2 regions of the Komagataeibacter sp. SM21 genome follow, and region 1 is predicted to be linked to the other one. Evidence: predicted binding sites of a transcription regulator. Region 1 holds the regulator's gene; the other holds the start of a gene.
What was found. The regulator HrcA, encoded in region 1, represses chaperone genes, less so after heat shock. The targets are predictions, from matches to a motif close to GTTNGCACTCNCNNNNNGNGAGTGCNAAC.
Positions count from the first base shown of each region.

Region 1 (8,761 bases):
AAGGCGACCAAGACCGTGCCCTATATCATGGATGGCACCAAGCGTTATCACTTCACCCTGCGCATAGGGGAGGCACGCGACAGTGACGATGCCGATGGCAACGTGACGGCAGTATCCGACGTGCGCCCCGATAACGCGGCCTTTGCGGCGGCGCTTGGGGCGTTCCGTGGCGATATCATGCAGGTGCCGCCGGTGTTTTCCGCCCTCAAGGTGGGCGGCAAGCGTTCTTATGACCTTGCGCGCGCGGGGAATGCACCCGAACTGCAGTCACGGCCCGCGCATATCGACCGTTTTGAACTGATCGCCCGGCCCGATGCCGATACGGCGGTGTTCGAGGTGGTGTCGGGCAAGGGGGTGTACATGCGTTCGCTCGCACGCGATATCGCGCTGGCCTGTGGCACTGTGGGCCATGTGGTGGCGCTGCGGCGGCTGAACGTGGGGCCTTTTGATGAATCCCATGCGATTCCACTGGACAAAATTGTCGCAAGCGCCGACAACGCGCCTGCTCCCCCGGATCTGCTACTTCCGGTCGCGACCGCGCTGGCCGACATCCCGGCGCTGGCCCTGACCCGTGAGGAAGCGGATGCCCTGTCATACGGTCAGGCCCTGGACCTTAACCAGTTGGCGGACCGGATGCCGGACCACACCGATCCCCGCAGCGGGGTCGTGCGTGCGATGGACGGGGCGCGTGTGGTCGGGCTGTGCCGTCCCGTGGACGGCTGGCTGCGATCGGTACGCATGCTGTGAACTGAATATCTGTCTGTAATGGAGAAAGACGATGTCGATTACTGCTGAACGCCGCACGGCGCTGATTGGCGAATACCAGAACGCCGCCACGGACACGGGCTCACCGGAAGTGCAGGTTGCCCTGCTGACCGAGCGGATTGTGAACCTGACCGATCACCTCAAGACCCACGCGAAGGATTTCCATTCCCGCCGTGGTCTGCTGATGCTGGTCGGCCGCCGCCGCCGCCTGCTTGATTATGTCAAGCGCAAGGACCAGGCCCGCTACGAAACACTGATCAAGCGCCTCGGCCTGCGTCGCTGATTTGCGACATGACGGGATCGCGGTCATAATGCGTTCCCGTTCGGCCCGTCCGGGTGCGGCGCATGCATGTGCATGGCCGCGCCCGGCGGCGCCGGATATTTTCAGGTACCCATAACGGGTGCCATCAACACGCTGCCGACGCCACGGCGGAGATGTCCGGACCGGATCGCAGCGTTTCAGGCCACATGGTGTTCTGACGGCAGTGCCGTCATCACTCCATGCCGTCCGAGGCGCTGCCATCAATGTTCCAATGTCCGGCCCGCCTGCATTGCGGCAGTCAACGGACAGGGTTGTCTGGATGTTCAATTATTTTCGCAAGGAAATCGAATGGGGCGGTCGCCCGCTGGTGCTGGAAACGGGCAAGGTCGCCCGTCAGGCCGATGGCGCGGTTGTCGTAACCTATGGCGATACGGTCGTGCTCTGCACGGCTGTTGGCGCCAAGAATGTGAAGCCGGGGCAGGATTTCTTCCCGCTTACGGTCAATTATCAGGAAAAAGCCTACGCCGCGGGCAAGATCCCCGGTGGCTTCTTCAAGCGTGAAGGTCGCCCGACCGAGGCCGAGGTTCTGAACTCGCGCCTGATCGACCGTCCGATCCGCCCGCTCTTCCCCGAAAACTTCCGTAACGAGGTTCAGGTCATCGCGACCGTTCTGAGCCACGACATGGAAAACGATCCCGCCGTTGTGGCGCTGATCGGCTGCTCGGCGGCGCTGACGCTGTCCGGCATCCCGTTCTTCGGTCCGGTGGGCGCGGCGCGCGTGGGTTACAGCGATGGCAAGTACATCCTCAACCCGACAATCTCGCAGGTGCGTGACAGCGAGCTGGATCTGGTCGTGGCCGGCACGTCCGAAGGCGTGCTGATGGTCGAGTCCGAGGCCGGGGAACTGTCCGAGGACGTGATGCTGGGCGCCGTGACGTTCGGTCACGAAGCCTTCCAGCAGGTGATTGACGCGATCATCGACCTTGCCGAAAACGCAGCCAAGGCCCCGTGGGACCTGGCCGAGCCGACGGCTGAGGAAATCAAGCTGCGCAAGAAGGTGGACAAGGTCGGTCGTGCCCTGATCGCCGAAGCCTACAAGGAACGGGCCAAGCAGGTCCGTTACAAGAAGGTTGCCGCCGCCCGTGAAGCGATCCTTGCCAAGATCGGTGAGGCCGACGCCGATGCGGCCAAGCCGATGATCAAGGATCTGGAAGCCGACGTGGTCCGCACGGAAGTGCTCGACACCGGCTACCGTATCGATGGCCGCGATCTGGAAACGATCCGTCCGATCGTGTCCGAGGTCGGCATCCTGCCGCGCGCGCATGGTTCCGCCCTGTTCACCCGTGGCGAGACGCAGGCGCTGGTTGTGGCCACCCTGGGCACCGCGCAGGACGAGCAGATCGTGGACGCGCTGGAAGGCGAATACCGCACCAACTTCATGCTGCACTACAACTTCCCGCCGTTCTCGGTTGGTGAGTGCGGGCGCATGGGTTCGCCGGGCCGTCGTGAAATCGGTCATGGCAAGCTGGCATGGCGCGCCATCCACCCGCTGCTGCCGGGCAAGGATACCTTCCCGTACACGATGCGCGTCGTGTCCGAGATCACGGAAAGCAACGGCTCTTCTTCCATGGCCACGGTATGCGGCACGTCGCTTGCGCTGATGGATGCCGGTGTTCCGCTGAAGCGCCCGGTGGCGGGCATCGCCATGGGCCTGATCAAGGAAGACGACGAATTCGCCGTGCTGTCCGACATTCTGGGTGACGAAGATCATCTGGGTGACATGGACTTCAAGGTGGCGGGCACCGAAAAGGGCGTGACCGCGCTGCAGATGGACATCAAGATCACGTCCATCACGCCGGAAATCATGAAGATCGCGCTGGGTCAGGCCCGTAACGGCCGTCTGCATATCCTGGGCGAAATGGCCAAGGCGCTGACCGAAGGCCGTTCGGATGTTTCTTCCTCCGCGCCGAAGATCACCACGATCTCCGTGCCGAAGGAAAAAATCCGCGATGTGATCGGTCAGGGCGGTAAAGTCATTCGTGAGATCGTTGAATATTCGGGTGCGAAGATCGACATTAACGATGACGGCACGATCATGATTGCCGCCACTTCCGACGATCAGGCCGAAAAGGCCATCGAGCGGATCCGTGGTATCGTGGCCGAGCCCGAAGTGGGCCAGATCTACAACGGCAAGGTTGTGAAGACCGCCGATTTCGGTGCGTTCGTGAACTTCCTTGGCCCGCGTGACGGACTTGTCCACATCTCCGAACTGGCGCAGGGCCGTGTCTCCAAGACGACGGATGTCGTCAAGCAGGGAGACGAGGTGAAGGTGAAGGTTCTGGGCTTCGACGATCGCGGCAAGGTCAAGCTGTCCATGCGCGTGGTCGATCAGGAAACTGGTGCCGACATCACCGAGACCGTGGGCGCGAAGCCCGGTCGGGCGCCTGCCGCGCGCTAAGACGCGGAAATGACACCCCCGCAGGCGGCCACGCATCAGGCGTGGCCGCCTGCGGGGGCAGATACATGACGATGGAATGGTGATGAAGCCGATCAATGCGATCCGTATGGGCGGGACGGATATTCTGCCCCTGGTCGAAGGGGGGAAGGGCGTCTCGATCTCAACCGGCGTTTCCGCGGGGCACTGGGCCGCGGCCGGTGGGGTGGGCACGGTCTCGATCGTGAACGCCGATTCCTATGACGGGGATGGCAATGTCATCCCGCAGGACTATCACGGCAGGACGCGGCGCGAACGGCACGAGGAACTGGTCGATTACGCCATTCGTGGCGGTATCGCGCAGGCGCGCATCGCGCATGAGATCGCAGGCGGCAAGGGACGTATCCATGCTAATATCCTGTGGGAAATGGGCGGGGCGGAACGGGTCATCAACGGGGTGCTGGAAGGCGCGCCGGGACTGATCCAGGGTCTGACCTGTGGTGCGGGCATGCCGTATCGCCTGTCGGAAATCGCCGCGCGGTTCGGTATCCATTACTATCCCATCGTGTCATCCGCACGCGCGTTCAACGCGCTGTGGCGCCGGGCCTATCACAAGACGGGCGACCTGCTCGGCGCGGTCGTCTATGAAGACCCGTGGCGCGCGGGTGGTCATAATGGCCTGTCCAACACCGAAAACCCGCTGGAACCGGAAGATCCGTTCCCCCGTGTGCTGGCGCTGCGCAAGCAGATGCGCAGCTTCGGACTGGATGATACCCCCATCATCATGGCCGGTGGCGTCTGGTGGCTGGAGGAATGGCAGGACTGGATCGACAATCCCGAACTGGGTCCGATCGCCTTTCAGTTCGGCACGCGACCGCTGCTGACGCGCGAAAGCCCGATTCCCGATTCGTGGAAGCGCCGCCTGCTGACGCTGAAGAAAGGGGACGTGTTCCTCAACCGCTTCTCGCCCACGGGTTTCTATTCATCCGCCGTCAACAACAGCTTCCTGCATGAACTGCGGGCACGCAGTGAGCGGCAGATTGCCTTCTCGCCCGAGGAACTGGGCGCGCACACCATGGCGCTGGCCATTGGCGCGCGCGGCCGGCAGGTCTTCGTCACGCCCGAAGACGGGCAGCGTGCAAAGCTGTGGATGGAAGAAGGCTATACCGAGGCCATGCGCACGCCGGACAATACGCTGGTGTTCGTGACCCCGGAAAAGGCACGCGAAATCCTTGCCGATCAGGGGGCCTGCATGGGCTGCCTGTCGGAATGCCGCTTTTCCAACTGGTCGCAGCGTCCGCCCGCCTATTCCAACGGGCACAAGGCGGACCCGCGTTCCTACTGTATCCAGAAGACCCTTCAGGCCGTCGCCCATGCCCATGGGCCGGATCAGGATGAGGTGATGGATCACAACTTGATGTTCGGCGGCACCAATGCCTGGCGCTTCGCCACCGACCCGCTTTACGCCAACGGCCATGTGCCGACGGTGGCGGAACTGATGGAACGGATACTGACCGGGCGTTAAACCCGTTCATGCGGACATGAAAAAGGCTGGCATCCCCCGGGAGCCAGCCTTTTTTACTGAGACGGGACCGCTCAGTCCGTCATGGGCAGGCAGGCATCGCGGAACAGGGCGAAAGCCAGTGCGCGATGGCTTATGTCGTTCTTTTCCGCTTCCGTCATTTCGGCAAAGCTGCGGGTGCCCTTGCCGGGGGCAAAAACAGGATCGTAACCGTGCCCGTTCGTGCCACGCGGCGGCCAGACGACATGGCCATCGATCCGTCCCTCGAAGGTTTCGGTGTTTCCATCCGGCCATGCCAGGCACAGCACGGAAATGAACCATGCGCTGCGATCGGGGTTGTCGCCCATCTGTTCGTGGATGCGGCGCATGGCATCGGGATAGTCCTTTTCCGGCCCGGCCCAGCGGGCCGAGAAAATGCCCGGAGCACCGCCCAGTGCTGCGACGCAGAAGCCGGAATCATCGGCCAGAGCGGGCAGGTTGGCAGCTTTCGCCGCAGCCTGCGCCTTAAGGATGGCGTTGCCGTCAAAGCTGTCGGCCGTCTCCTCCGGTTCAGGTAGCGACAGTTCACCAGCCGAGACAACGCGGATGTCATACCCGGCCAGCAGGGCGGCGAATTCCGCAACCTTGCCCCGGTTATGGGTGGCGAGGACCAGCGTATCCCCCCGGCGCAGGCGATTGGTGTGCGTATTCATGCCCTGGTCACCTGCTCGATGGTTGCGGCCTGTATGCGGAACAGTTCCGCCGTGCCCGTGCGCGCCAGACGCATGAGGGCGTTGAACTGGTCTTCGGTAAAGGGGTCCTTTTCCGCCGTGCCCTGAATTTCAACAATGCCCCCTTCGGCGGTCAGGACGAAATTGGCGTCGGCGGCGGCGGTGCTGTCCTCATCGTAATCGAGGTCGAGCACCGCACCTTCCGCGGTCAGGCCACAGGATACGGCCGCCACCTGTCCCTTGAGCGGCAGGGCGGCCAGCGTGCCGTCACGTACTAGCTTTTCCAGCGCCAGACGCAGGGCGACCCATGCGCCGGTAATGGCGGCGCAGCGCGTGCCGCCATCGGCATTCAGCACGTCGCAGTCCACGGTGATCGAGATTTCTCCCAGCGCCTTCAGATCCGTCACCGCGCGCAGGGAACGCGCGATCAGGCGCTGGATTTCCTGCGTGCGGCCGCTCTGCTTGCCCTTGGCGGCTTCGCGGTGGCCGCGGCTGTGGGTGGCGCGCGGCAGCATGCCGTATTCCGCCGTGACCCAGCCCTGTCCCTTGCCGCGCAGGAAGGGTGGTACGCGGGTTTCGACACTGGCGGCACACAGGACTTCGGTCCCCCCCATGCGGATCAGGGCGGAACCTTCCGCATGGCGGGCGAAGCCGGTCTGGATGGAGACGGGACGCAGGGCGTCAGGGGCACGGCCGGATGGACGCATGGGCATAACTCCGCAAAGTGATGGGGCGGCATAGCCTGCAATCCGCCCCCTTTTCCAGTCCCGCGTGGGCAGGGATGTGATTGATCTGCTATAATGAAGGCCATGCGGGACGCCCGCATGAACTGAGGCATGAAAGGCAGGAGGCATGGCTATGGAAACCCGATCCCACGTAGTGCCGCCGCCCCTGTTATCGGGGCTGGATGCCCGCTCCGCCGCGATCCTGCGCGAAATCGTGGAACAGTATGTCGAAACGGGCGAGCCGATGGGTTCGCGCACGCTGTCGCAGCGCCTGCCGCTGTCGCTGTCACCCGCCACGATTCGTAACGTCATGGCGGAGCTGACGGATGCGGGGCTGCTGTTTTCCCCCCATGCGTCGGCGGGACGGCTGCCCACGGAAAAGGGCGTACGGCTGTTTGTGGATGGCCTGCTCCAGTTCGGCAGCCTGAGTGATGAGGAACGCGAAAGCATCGCGGGCATGCTGGATGTGAAGGGCCGGTCGCTGGAGGATATGCTGGCGCAGGCGTCATCCATGCTGTCGGGCCTGTCCTGTGCCGCAGGCGTGGTCATGGCGCCGAAAAGCGATGGCACCGTCATCAAGCATATCGAATTTGTGGCCCTTGGTCCGGGCAGGGCGCTGGTCATTCTGGTCAGCGCGGACGGTCAGGTCGAAAACCGCGTGATCGAGACACCGTCTGGCCTGCCGCCTTCCGCACTGGTGGAGGCGGGGAATTACCTCAATGCCCATCTGTCGGGCCAGACGCTGGACCGTCTGCGCGAGACGGTCAGCACCGACATGACCGCCAACCGTACCGAACTCGATCATCTGACGGCGGAAGTGGTTGCCAGTGGCCTTGCAACGTGGAGTGGCGCTGACGAACGCGGCGGCACCCTGTTCATTCGCGGGCAGGGGCGGCTGCTGGCCGATGTGACCGAAATCGAACGCCTGACCACCATCCAGATGCTGTTCGAGCGGCTGGAAACGCAGGAAACCATGCTGCGTCTGCTTGATCTGGCGCGCGAATCGGAAGGGGTGCGCATTTTCATCGGTGCCGAAAGCGGGCTGTTCGGGATGGCGGGCATGTCGGTCGTCGTCGCCCCCGCGCGCACGGACAGCAACCGGATCGTGGGTGCGATTGGCGTGATCGGGCCGACGCGCATCAATTACGCCCGTATCATTCCCGTGGTCGATTACACCGCGCGCGTGATCGGCCGCATGCTGGGCTGAAGGGCAGGGGGCAGGGGGCAGGGGTGTGATGCAGCCCATACATGCAACCGGACTCGCAGCCCCCCATTATGGTTACACGACAGTAACCGCGCGCCGTCTCCACGGCGTGCCGAAAGCGCAAGGAGGATGGGATGTTCACTCCCGATGCAAGGCGGTCCGGTTCGTTCATGATTGGCGGTGACCTTGAGGTCACGCGGCTGGGCTTCGGGGCCATGCGCATTACAGGTCCGGGCATATGGGGCGAACCCGCCGACAGGGCGGCGGCCCTTGCGACATTGCGCCGCCTGCCCGAACTGGGGATCAATTTCGTCGACACGGCGGATGCCTATGGTCCCTATGTCAGCGAGGACCTGATCCGCGAGGCGCTGCATCCCTATCCCGACACGGTCATCGCCACCAAGGGCGGCCATACGCGGCATGGGCCGAATATCTGGAAGCCGGTGGGCAACCCCGATTACCTGCGTCAGTGCGTGTTGATGAGCATGCGCCGGCTGGGCGTGGAACGCATCGACCTGTGGCAGTTGCACCGTGTCGGCGCGGACTGCACGCCCGAACAGCAGTTCGAGGCGATCGCCACCATGCGCGCGCAGGGGCTGATCCGCCATGTCGGCCTGTCGGAAGTGACGGTCGAGATGATCGAGCGCGCGCGGCTGTATTTTCCTGTCGCCACGGTCCAGAACCGCTTCAATCTGGTCAACCGCTATTCGGAAGATGTGCTGGATTACTGCACGCGTGAAAATATCGGCTTCATCCCGTGGGCACCGCTCGCTGCGGGCGGGCTTACGCGCGGCGAGACGTTCCTGACCCGCCTTGCGACGGAAAAAGGTGTCCAGCCCGGCCAGATCGCGCTGGCATGGCTGCTGCGCCGCGCGCCGGTCATGCTGCCCATTCCCGGCACCGGCAGCCCCGAACATGTGGCTGATAACGCTGCCGCAGCAGCGATTGTGCTGAGTGATGAGGAATTCCATCAGCTTAATAACGAAGGCCGCGCCGAATGGGGCAGCCGTAACGCCGTATAGGGACCGGCGGCATCCCGGTAGATGGATCGGGGGCGACGGCGCCGCCGGACAATGCTAGACAGGGGGCTTCGACACAGAACGGCCCTTTTCTTTCCCTATTGGATACCGGATGACGCT
Region 1 is NZ_JBGLOV010000003.1:216,251-225,011, forward strand. It holds gene truB (tRNA pseudouridine(55) synthase TruB) at 1-747, shown strand, start outside; gene rpsO (30S ribosomal protein S15) at 779-1,048, shown strand; gene pnp (polyribonucleotide nucleotidyltransferase) at 1,347-3,485, shown strand; gene ACBR42_RS04965 (nitronate monooxygenase family protein) at 3,568-4,986, shown strand; gene rdgB (RdgB/HAM1 family non-canonical purine NTP pyrophosphatase) at 5,058-5,675, opposite strand; gene rph (ribonuclease PH) at 5,672-6,400, opposite strand; gene hrcA (heat-inducible transcriptional repressor HrcA) at 6,546-7,625, shown strand; gene ACBR42_RS04985 (aldo/keto reductase) at 7,757-8,644, shown strand; gene ACBR42_RS04990 (penicillin-binding protein 1A) at 8,754-8,761, shown strand, end outside.

Region 2 (8,761 bases), on a different contig from region 1:
ATCCTTTTCCCCTATGGGAAATGCAGGCCCTGCCGTTCATGCGGCAGGGTTTTTGCATTGTGGCCCATGGCTGAAAACATGGACCCGACCGGCGGGGTGTGATTCTATGTGCACGGGCCGCTGGCCAGGGAAAGGAATCAGACGGTGAGGCAGCGCAGACTGAATGAGGAGGAGGCGGCCCTGTGGACGGCCTTCGCGCAGGGTATCGCCCCCCTGCGCGCGGCCCGGCAGGCGACGCCCGACATTTCTCCCACTGTTGCGGCCACTCCGGCGGCGGGAACGGATAAACACGCGCCCCTTACCACCCCGGAACAGTTGCAGCGCCTTGCGGCGGGAAACATGCACGGCGTGCACGGAACCCCCGGCCATAGCGTGACCGTGCAGAAGGGCAGGGGCGGCCCGTTTGAAATCGGCGTGCGCAGGCCGGGAATGGACGATACAAGCTGGCGTGGCCTCGTCAGCGGCAAGCTACGGCCCGCGCGCAGGCTCGACCTGCATGGACAGGTGGCGCAGACGGCCTTCCATCGCCTGCATACCTTCCTGATACAGGCACATGCCGACAACGTACGCTGCGTCGAAATCATTACAGGGCTGGGCAGCGGCCTCAATGGCGGCATTCTGCGGCGCGAACTGCCGTTCTGGCTGGGGCGCGGTGATCTGGGGCGGCTTATTCTGGCGGTTGTCCATCCGCATGCCGCCAATCAGGGTGCGGTGCGGGTGCTGCTGCGCCGTGCCGGGCGCGGCACGGGGCGTTAGCCCAGTCTCCAGGTCGGCAGCTTTGCCGCCAGCCAGCGGCGCAGGGTCATGATGGTGGACGTATCGCCTGAAATCTGTTGCAGGGCGGCGGTAGCGTCCGTACCGGTCAGGAGCGTGCGACCCGCGTCACGCGTAAGGGAGAGCACCGCGCTGTCCCGTATGGCCAGCGCCGTCGCGGCCCGCCAGCGGGCCAGTGTTGTGGGCTGGGTCAGCATGGGCAGCACCAGCGCCAGATCCACCGCGGCCGCCCCCGCCAGCGGTTTCCATGCCGCATAAAGCAGCGAGCCGAGTGCGGAATGGGCATCCTGACCCAGCCGTGTCTCCATGCTCATGATCGTCTGGTCCTGCACCGTGAAGGGCTGGGCCTGTGTGCTCAGGGTAAACAGGGCGGGAAAATCCGCCTGTGCCAGCCCGTCGATCAGGGCGGTGGTGTCGGGCGTGCCCAGCGGGTCTGTTATCTGGATCACGTCCACCTGATTGTCGCGCAGGGCCGCGGCGGCGGCCTCAGGTGTTGCAAGACCCGTGACCGGGATGGGGCGCAGGCCGAACAGGGTCATGGCCAGTACGGTTGGCAGTTCAATGCCGGTCAGGGTGGACACCGCAATGCGCACGGGCCGGTCACGCATGAAATTGCCAAGGCTGCGATGCAGTTGCGCCCGCCCGATCACCACCGGCACGGTCATGCACAGCAGCAGTGGCAGCCAGCGGCTGTAATCGAAATGGATGCGCGTATCCCCGCATAGTGAGGAGACAAGGGCCGATCCCGGTGCGGCCAGCGCCATCATGCCATCGGATGCGAACTGGGAATCAAACAGGTTGGCCCCTGTCACACCATCCTGTCCCACCGTGTCGCGCACCGGCAGGGGGCTGGACAGGCCAAAACCCTGCGCCAGCGTGCGGGGCAGGACCGGCTTCCAGCGATCGGCCATGGCGCTCTGGTTGCCTGCAACCAGCAGGCCGGGCGTGCCGGACGCGCCAGCGGGCACGGGCAGGCGTTCGGGCGGCAGTTCCGATGCCATCGCCCCGCGCATGCCCGCCGCCGAACCGGCCAGAAGCATGGCCAGAAGGTTGCGCCGCCCGATCATGGCTGTGCCCGCCTGTTCATGGTCCCGTGCGCCCGCATGCCGCAGCCCCATGGCGCGGGCGGCATGGCGGTGGTCGGGGCGGATCGGAGCCGGGTGTGTCGGGCGGGCATGGGCTATTCTTATGGCCAGTGGACCTCGGGGGGAAGGCTCATGAGGATGGCTTCGGTGTTTCCGCCCGTTTTCAGGCCGAAAATCGTGCCCCGGTCATGCAGGAGATTGAACTCCACATACCGTCCGCGCCGGACAAGCTGCGCCTTGCGCTGTTCTTCCGTCCACGGTTCCATCATCCGGCTCCGCACGATATCGGGGTAGGTTTCCAGAAAGCCCAGCCCCACATCGCGCGTAAAGGCGAAATCCGCATCGAGATCGCCGGTATTGAGCCGGTCATAGAAAATGCCGCCCAGCCCGCGCGGTTCATTACGGTGGGGCAGGTAAAAATACTTGTCACACCAGTCGCGGAAGCGGGGATAATATTCGGGGTCATGCTTTTCGCATGCCTGTCTGAACCCGTCATGGAACCGTTCGCCGTCGCTGATGGCTTCGGCGCTTTCGGGAAACATCGGCGTAATGTCGCCGCCGCCGCCAAACCAGCCCTGTGTGGTGATGATCATGCGGGTGTTGAAATGGGCCGCGGGCACCAGCGGGCTGCACATATGGGCAACAAGGCTTATGCCTGTTGCGAAAAAGCGCGGATCTTCCGATGCGCCGGGGATCGAATCGCGAAAGCCGGGGCTGAATTCACCACTTACCGTCGAGACATTGACCCCGACCTTTTCAAATACACGCCCGCGCATGAGGCTTATGACACCGCCGCCGCCGGGCGTGCCGTCCTCATTGGTGCGGTTCCAGGGCGTGCGCTCGAAACGGCCCGGTGTTTCCTTGCCCGGCAGGGTGGGCGCGCCGGCGGCAGCGGCTTCGGTCTCGATCTGCTCGAAGGCTGCGCATATGCGGTCGCGCAGGGTTTCAAACCACGTCCGGGCCGTGTCCTTCAGCGCGTCATGGGCGACTGGTGTGCGGGAAATTGTCATGGTCGTATCGTTCTGCCCGTTCAGGTCATTCGCAAAGGATATTACGGGTGCCCGTTTGTCCCGCCTATTGCAAGACGGGCAATTGCAAGACCCGTCATCCTGCCGCTAGGAAGGTTGCCAGCGTGGGATACTGGCGCGAAAAGGGGTACGGAATTGTGGCGGGAGCGGACATGGATGAGCAGGGCCAACAGCGGTGCGATACGCCCGGCAGGCACGCCGCACGGCGCCATGGCGCGCTGCTGTCGGGTCTTGTAGCCCTTGGCCTTGTGTCAGGTGGTTCCGCCATGGCGCGCGATTACCGTGAACCGCCCCGCCAGACATGGAGTTTTCAGGGGCCGCTTGGGCATTTCGACATGGGCGCGGTCCAGCGCGGCTATACCGTTTACGCGCAGGTCTGCTCCGCCTGCCATGGCATGAAATCGGTTACCTATGGCGACCTTGCGGGCCTTGGCCTGAAGGAAAGCGATGTCGACGCCATAGCCCATGCCCATCATGTGCCAGCGGGCGTGGATGCCGGGGGGCACGCGCTTTCGCGCCCGGCCAGCGCGGATGACCACCTGCTTTCCCCCTATCCCGATGCCCGAACGGCGGCTGCGGCCAATCATGGCGTGATGCCGCCGGACCAGTCCCGGCTGGCGGTGGTCCATCCCGGTGGGGTGGACCGGATCTATGCGTTCCTGACCGGTTACGGCCAGCCTGCGCCCCCCGGCATGGTCGTGCCGCAGGGCATGTTCCACAATCCCTATGCCGCGCAGGGACTGACCGCCATGCCGCCGCCGCTGCATGAAGGCGGCGTGACCTACCCCGACGGCACACCGGCCACGGTTGCGCAGCAGGCGCGCGATGTCACCACTTTCCTTGCATGGGTGGCGACGCCGCACCTGACCGAACGCCACCGGCTGGGGGTGGGCGCGGTCGTGTTCCTTGTGTTCGTGCTTATTCTTTCCATCTGTCTGAAACGGAGAACATGGTCCAATGTCCCCTAATCCTGCCACTGATGAGCAGATCGAGCCGGTTATCGGCCTGATCGGCGGTTCCGGCCTGTATGATATCGAAGGTCTTGAGGACAAGGAGTGGCGCACGGTCGAAACCCCATGGGGCAAGCCGTCCGACCAGTTGCTGTTCGGTCGTCTGGACGGTGTGCGCTGCGTGTTCCTGCCCCGGCACGGGCGCGGGCATCCGCTGCCGCCGTCACGGCTGAATTACCGCGCCAATATCGATGCGCTGAAGCGTTCGGGCGTGACCGACATCGTGTCGCTTTCGGCCGTAGGCTCGCTTAAGGAAGAACTGCCGCCGGGCCATTTCGTGGTGATCGACCAGTTCATCGACCGTTCCTTCGCGCGCGAAAAGAGCTTTTTCGATACCGGATGCGTGGCCCATGTCGGCATGGCCGATCCGCTATGTCCGCGTATTGGCGACGTGCTGGAAGGCCAGTGTCGGGAACTGGGGCTGGATGTGACCCGTGGCGGTACCTATCTGGTCATGGAAGGACCGCAGTTCTCCACCCGTGCCGAAAGCAACCTCTACCGCTCATGGGGCTGTTCGGTTGTGGGCATGACCAACATGCCGGAAGCCAAGCTCGCCCGTGAGGCGGAGATCTGCTACGCAACCGTCGCCATGGTCACCGATTATGATTGCTGGCACGACGATCACGATAGCGTGACAGTGGATGCCGTGGTCAAGGTGATGCAGGAAAATGCAAGCCGCGCGCGGGCGCTGGTCCGTTCGGTCATCCCCCGGCTGGGGGCGAAGCGTGGGCCGTGTTACGCCGGTTGTGACCGTGCGCTGGAACACGCGCTGATTACCGCACCCGAAAAGCGTGATCCCGCCCTGCTGGCCAAGCTGGATGCGGTTGCGGGCCGTGTGCTGAACCGCGCCTGACTGGTGTGACTTTCCCGCTGCCGCAAGACAGGCAGCGGGATAAAGGGCCGGAAACAGCGTGTATCCGGCCCGTCGCCTTACCGGGGCGCTCCTTGAGGCCGTTTGCAAAGCCTGTCGGGAAATATCCAGGAATCATACGGACGTTCCCGGTGAGGCTTTTTTCAAAAAGCTTCGGAAGACGCCGCCTTTTTGAAAAAAGCGGCATCCAGAAACCTTCCTGTTTTTATTAAAGATTTCTTTTCAAACACTCTCTTACAGCCAGTGTTCAAAAAAGCTCAGGCTGCGCTGCATGGCCAGCGTGGCCGCCGCTTCGTCATATGACGGGCGATCCGTGCAGCCAAAGCCATGATCGGCCCCTTCATAGGTGAAGATTTCAATATCCTCATGCGCGGCGCGGATGGCGTCCACATCGTTTGCGGGAATATGGGCATCTTCCGCCCCGAAATGGAGCTGCACGGGGCAGTTGGGCGTCTGGTTGCGGGTCGCGGCAATGCCGCCGCCGTACCAGGCGACCGCGGCGGAAAAGGTGGTTGTATGGCATGCCGCTTCCCATGCCAGCTTGCCACCCCAGCAGAAACCGATGATGCCCTTCTTTTCCGTGGTCAGGCACCCGGCGGCGGCGGTGAGGTCCCTCAGCGCGTTTTCTTCGCCCACCTCGGCACGCAGTTTCAGCCCTTCCTGCACGCCATTGCTGTCATAGGGCAGGATGGTATCGCGGCGGACACGGTCGAACAGCGCGGGTGCGATGGCCTGATAGCCCGCCTCCGCCAGGGAATCGCATACGGCGCGGATATAGGGCGTGATTCCGAAAATTTCCTGTACGACCACCACGCTGCGCGCGGCGTATGGGCGGCCTGCCCGGTAAGCGGAAAACGTATGCCCGTCTGCCGCGGTAACGGTTACGACTGCGCCCATGGTGGTCCCTCATTTCTTATCTGCATTGCGGGAAAAGAATGATGCCCGTTCCCGCCGCGTCAATATGAAACAGCGTGAAGGCGGGTTTTTCAAGGACTCCGACCCTGCAATGCGGGGAACCGGAATCGGGGGAGGGGCCGTGCCATGCGGTTGTATGGCAGCAGCCCACAGCTTTCGGTCATGAAAGCTTAATATGCGATAATATATTGATAATTAACGGTTAAATTTGTGACTGTCCTGTCTGCTGCCGGGATTGTGCGATTTAGGCCTGTTCCAGCCATGCGGTGTTCTTGACACCCGTCGGGGTGCTTCCTATCTGGGTATTAGCACTCTCACGAGGGGAGTGCTAACGCGATGCGGCCTGGCGCGCGCGCCAAACCGGTGGCGTTGCTTAATTCAAGGGCGTTACCTTTTTTATAGATGTGGAGCGATCCATCCATGACGAAATTTCGTCCCCTGCATGACCGTGTGGTCGTCCGTCGCCTCAAGAGCGAGGAAAAAACAGCAGGTGGTATCATCATCCCTGAGACCGCCAAGGAAAAGCCGATGGAAGGCGAGGTGATCTCGGTGGGCGCAGGTGCCCGTAACGAACAGGGCCAGATCGTGGCGCTGGACGTGAAGGCGGGTGACCGCGTCCTGTTCGGCAAGTGGTCGGGCACGGAAGTGACGATCGACGGTGAAGAACTGCTGATCATGAAGGAAAGCGACATCATGGGCGTGGTCGGCTGACCACCCCGCGCTTTTCGCACCGAGTAACCTTTTAAGAAACCTTCCATACCGGAGAAAAGAAAATGGCAGCCAAGGACGTAAAGTTCGGCGGTGAAGCCCGCCAGCGCATGCTGCGCGGCGTTGATATCCTTGCGGATGCGGTAAAAGTGACGCTTGGCCCGAAGGGTCGTAACGTCGTTCTGGACAAGAGCTTCGGCGCGCCGCGCATCACGAAGGACGGTGTCTCCGTCGCCAAGGAAATCGAACTGGCCGACAAGTTCGAGAACATGGGCGCGCAGATGGTCCGTGAGGTCGCATCCAAGACCAACGACATCGCGGGCGACGGCACCACCACGGCAACCGTTCTGGCGCAGGCCATCGTGCGTGAAGGCGCCAAGGCTGTTGCCGCAGGCATGAACCCGATGGACCTCAAGCGCGGCATCGACAAGGCTGTCGGCGTTGTCGTTGAAGAGCTGAAGAAGAACGCGAAGAAGATCACGACCCCGGCTGAAACGGCACAGGTCGGCACGATTTCCGCCAATGGCGAACATGAAATCGGCGAGATGATCTCCAAGGCCATGCAGAAGGTCGGCTCCGAAGGCGTCATCACGGTGGAAGAGGCCAAGGGCCTGCACACCGAGCTGGACGTGGTCGAGGGCATGCAGTTCGATCGTGGCTACATCTCCCCGTATTTCGTGACGAATGCGGAAAAGATGACCGTCGATCTGGACAGCCCCTACATCCTGATCCACGAAAAGAAGCTGTCCTCGCTGCAGCCGATCCTGCCGCTGCTCGAAGCGGTTGTGCAGTCCGGCCGTCCGCTGCTGATCATTGCGGAAGACGTTGATGGCGAAGCGCTGGCGACCCTGGTGGTCAACAAGCTGCGTGGTGGCCTGAAGATCGCCGCCGTCAAGGCGCCGGGCTTCGGTGACCGTCGCAAGGCCATGCTGGAAGACATCGCGATCCTGACCGGTGGCCAGGTCATCAGCGAAGACCTCGGCATCAAGCTGGAAAGCGTCACGCTGGACATGCTGGGCACCGCGAAGAAGGTGCACATCGACAAGGAAAACACCACCATTGTCGAAGGCGCTGGCAACAGCGAGGGCATCAAGGGCCGTTGCAGCCAGATCCGTGCGCAGATCGAGGAAACCACCTCCGACTACGACCGTGAAAAGCTGCAGGAACGCCTTGCGAAGCTGGCAGGCGGCGTTGCCGTGATCCGCGTCGGTGGTTCCACCGAGATCGAGGTGAAGGAACGCAAGGACCGCGTTGACGATGCCCTGCACGCGACCCGTGCGGCGGTTGAGGAAGGCATTGTCCCCGGTGGTGGCACCGCACTTGCCCGCGCATCCACCAAGCTGGGTGGCCTGCACTTCCATAACGACGACCAGCGCGTCGGTGCGGACATCATCCGCAAGGCCCTGCAGGCTCCGCTGCGCCAGATCGCCCACAACGCGGGTGAAGACGGTGCGGTCATCGCCGGCAAGGTTCTGGAAAACGATACCTACACCTTCGGTTTCGATGCCCAGATCGGTGATTACAAGGATCTGGTGGAAGCCGGTATCATCGACCCGATGAAGGTTGTCCGCACGGCGCTGCAGGATGCGGCTTCGGTTGCCGGCCTGCTCATCACCACCGAAGCGATGGTGGCCGAGCGCCCGGAAAAGAAGGCCCCTGCGATGCCGGAAGGTGGCATGGGCGGAATGGGTGGCATGGGCGGCATGGATTTCTGATCCACGCTGTTCCTGCGTGGCTCCCGCAGGGGGCCACCCGGACCGACGAAAAAAAAGGGGGAAGGGCCAGTGGCCTTTCCCCCTTTTTTCATGCCCCGTGCATGGGGCATCGGCGTATGTGATGTCAGGAGTATTTGACATGGACGCCCATTTCATGCTGCCCCTATGGAGCACGAACGACGTGAAAGTGGCTGGGTGTTTTCCGGATGCCCCGTTTTTTTCATGGCCGTAAAGGCACGCGCCCGGATTCCCGGTATTAGGACCGGCAAGGATGGCGCTGGAGAAGAGACTGGCTATGGCTACCGGAAAAGTAAAATGGTTCAACGCGACCAAGGGTTTTGGCTTCATCATGCCTGATGATGGCGGCAAGGACGTGTTCGTCCACATCACCGCCGTTCAGGCCGCTGGCCTGCGTGGTCTGAACGAAGATCAGGCCGTCAGCTATGACATCGCCATGGAGCGCGGCAAGGCTGCTGCGACCAACCTCAAGGCGCTCTGACGTCTCTCCCGGTCAGGGGGGAAGGTCTGCGGGAACCAGATCAGGAAAGCTGGTCTGCGGAGGTATCGTGCGCCTGCAGGAACTCCGTAATTTCCCGTGCCGCGGCGCTCAGGCCAAGGCGGCGGACCATTACCCCCTCGGGAAAAGCCGACAGCA
Region 2 is NZ_JBGLOV010000001.1:331,075-339,835, forward strand. It holds gene ACBR42_RS01445 (cytochrome-c peroxidase) at 1-1, shown strand, start outside; gene ACBR42_RS01450 (Smr/MutS family protein) at 145-756, shown strand; gene ACBR42_RS01455 (hypothetical protein) at 753-1,841, opposite strand; gene hemF (oxygen-dependent coproporphyrinogen oxidase) at 1,961-2,869, opposite strand; gene ACBR42_RS01465 (cytochrome c1) at 3,040-3,855, shown strand; gene ACBR42_RS01470 (S-methyl-5'-thioadenosine phosphorylase) at 3,845-4,750, shown strand; gene ACBR42_RS01475 (dienelactone hydrolase family protein) at 5,003-5,665, opposite strand; gene groES (co-chaperone GroES) at 6,104-6,394, shown strand; gene groL (chaperonin GroEL) at 6,457-8,106, shown strand; gene ACBR42_RS01490 (cold-shock protein) at 8,402-8,605, shown strand; gene ACBR42_RS01495 (ATP-dependent DNA helicase) at 8,646-8,761, opposite strand, start outside.
Region 2: a site for HrcA is predicted at 5,988-6,016, ahead of groES (co-chaperone GroES). Genes of this name have one in related genera too.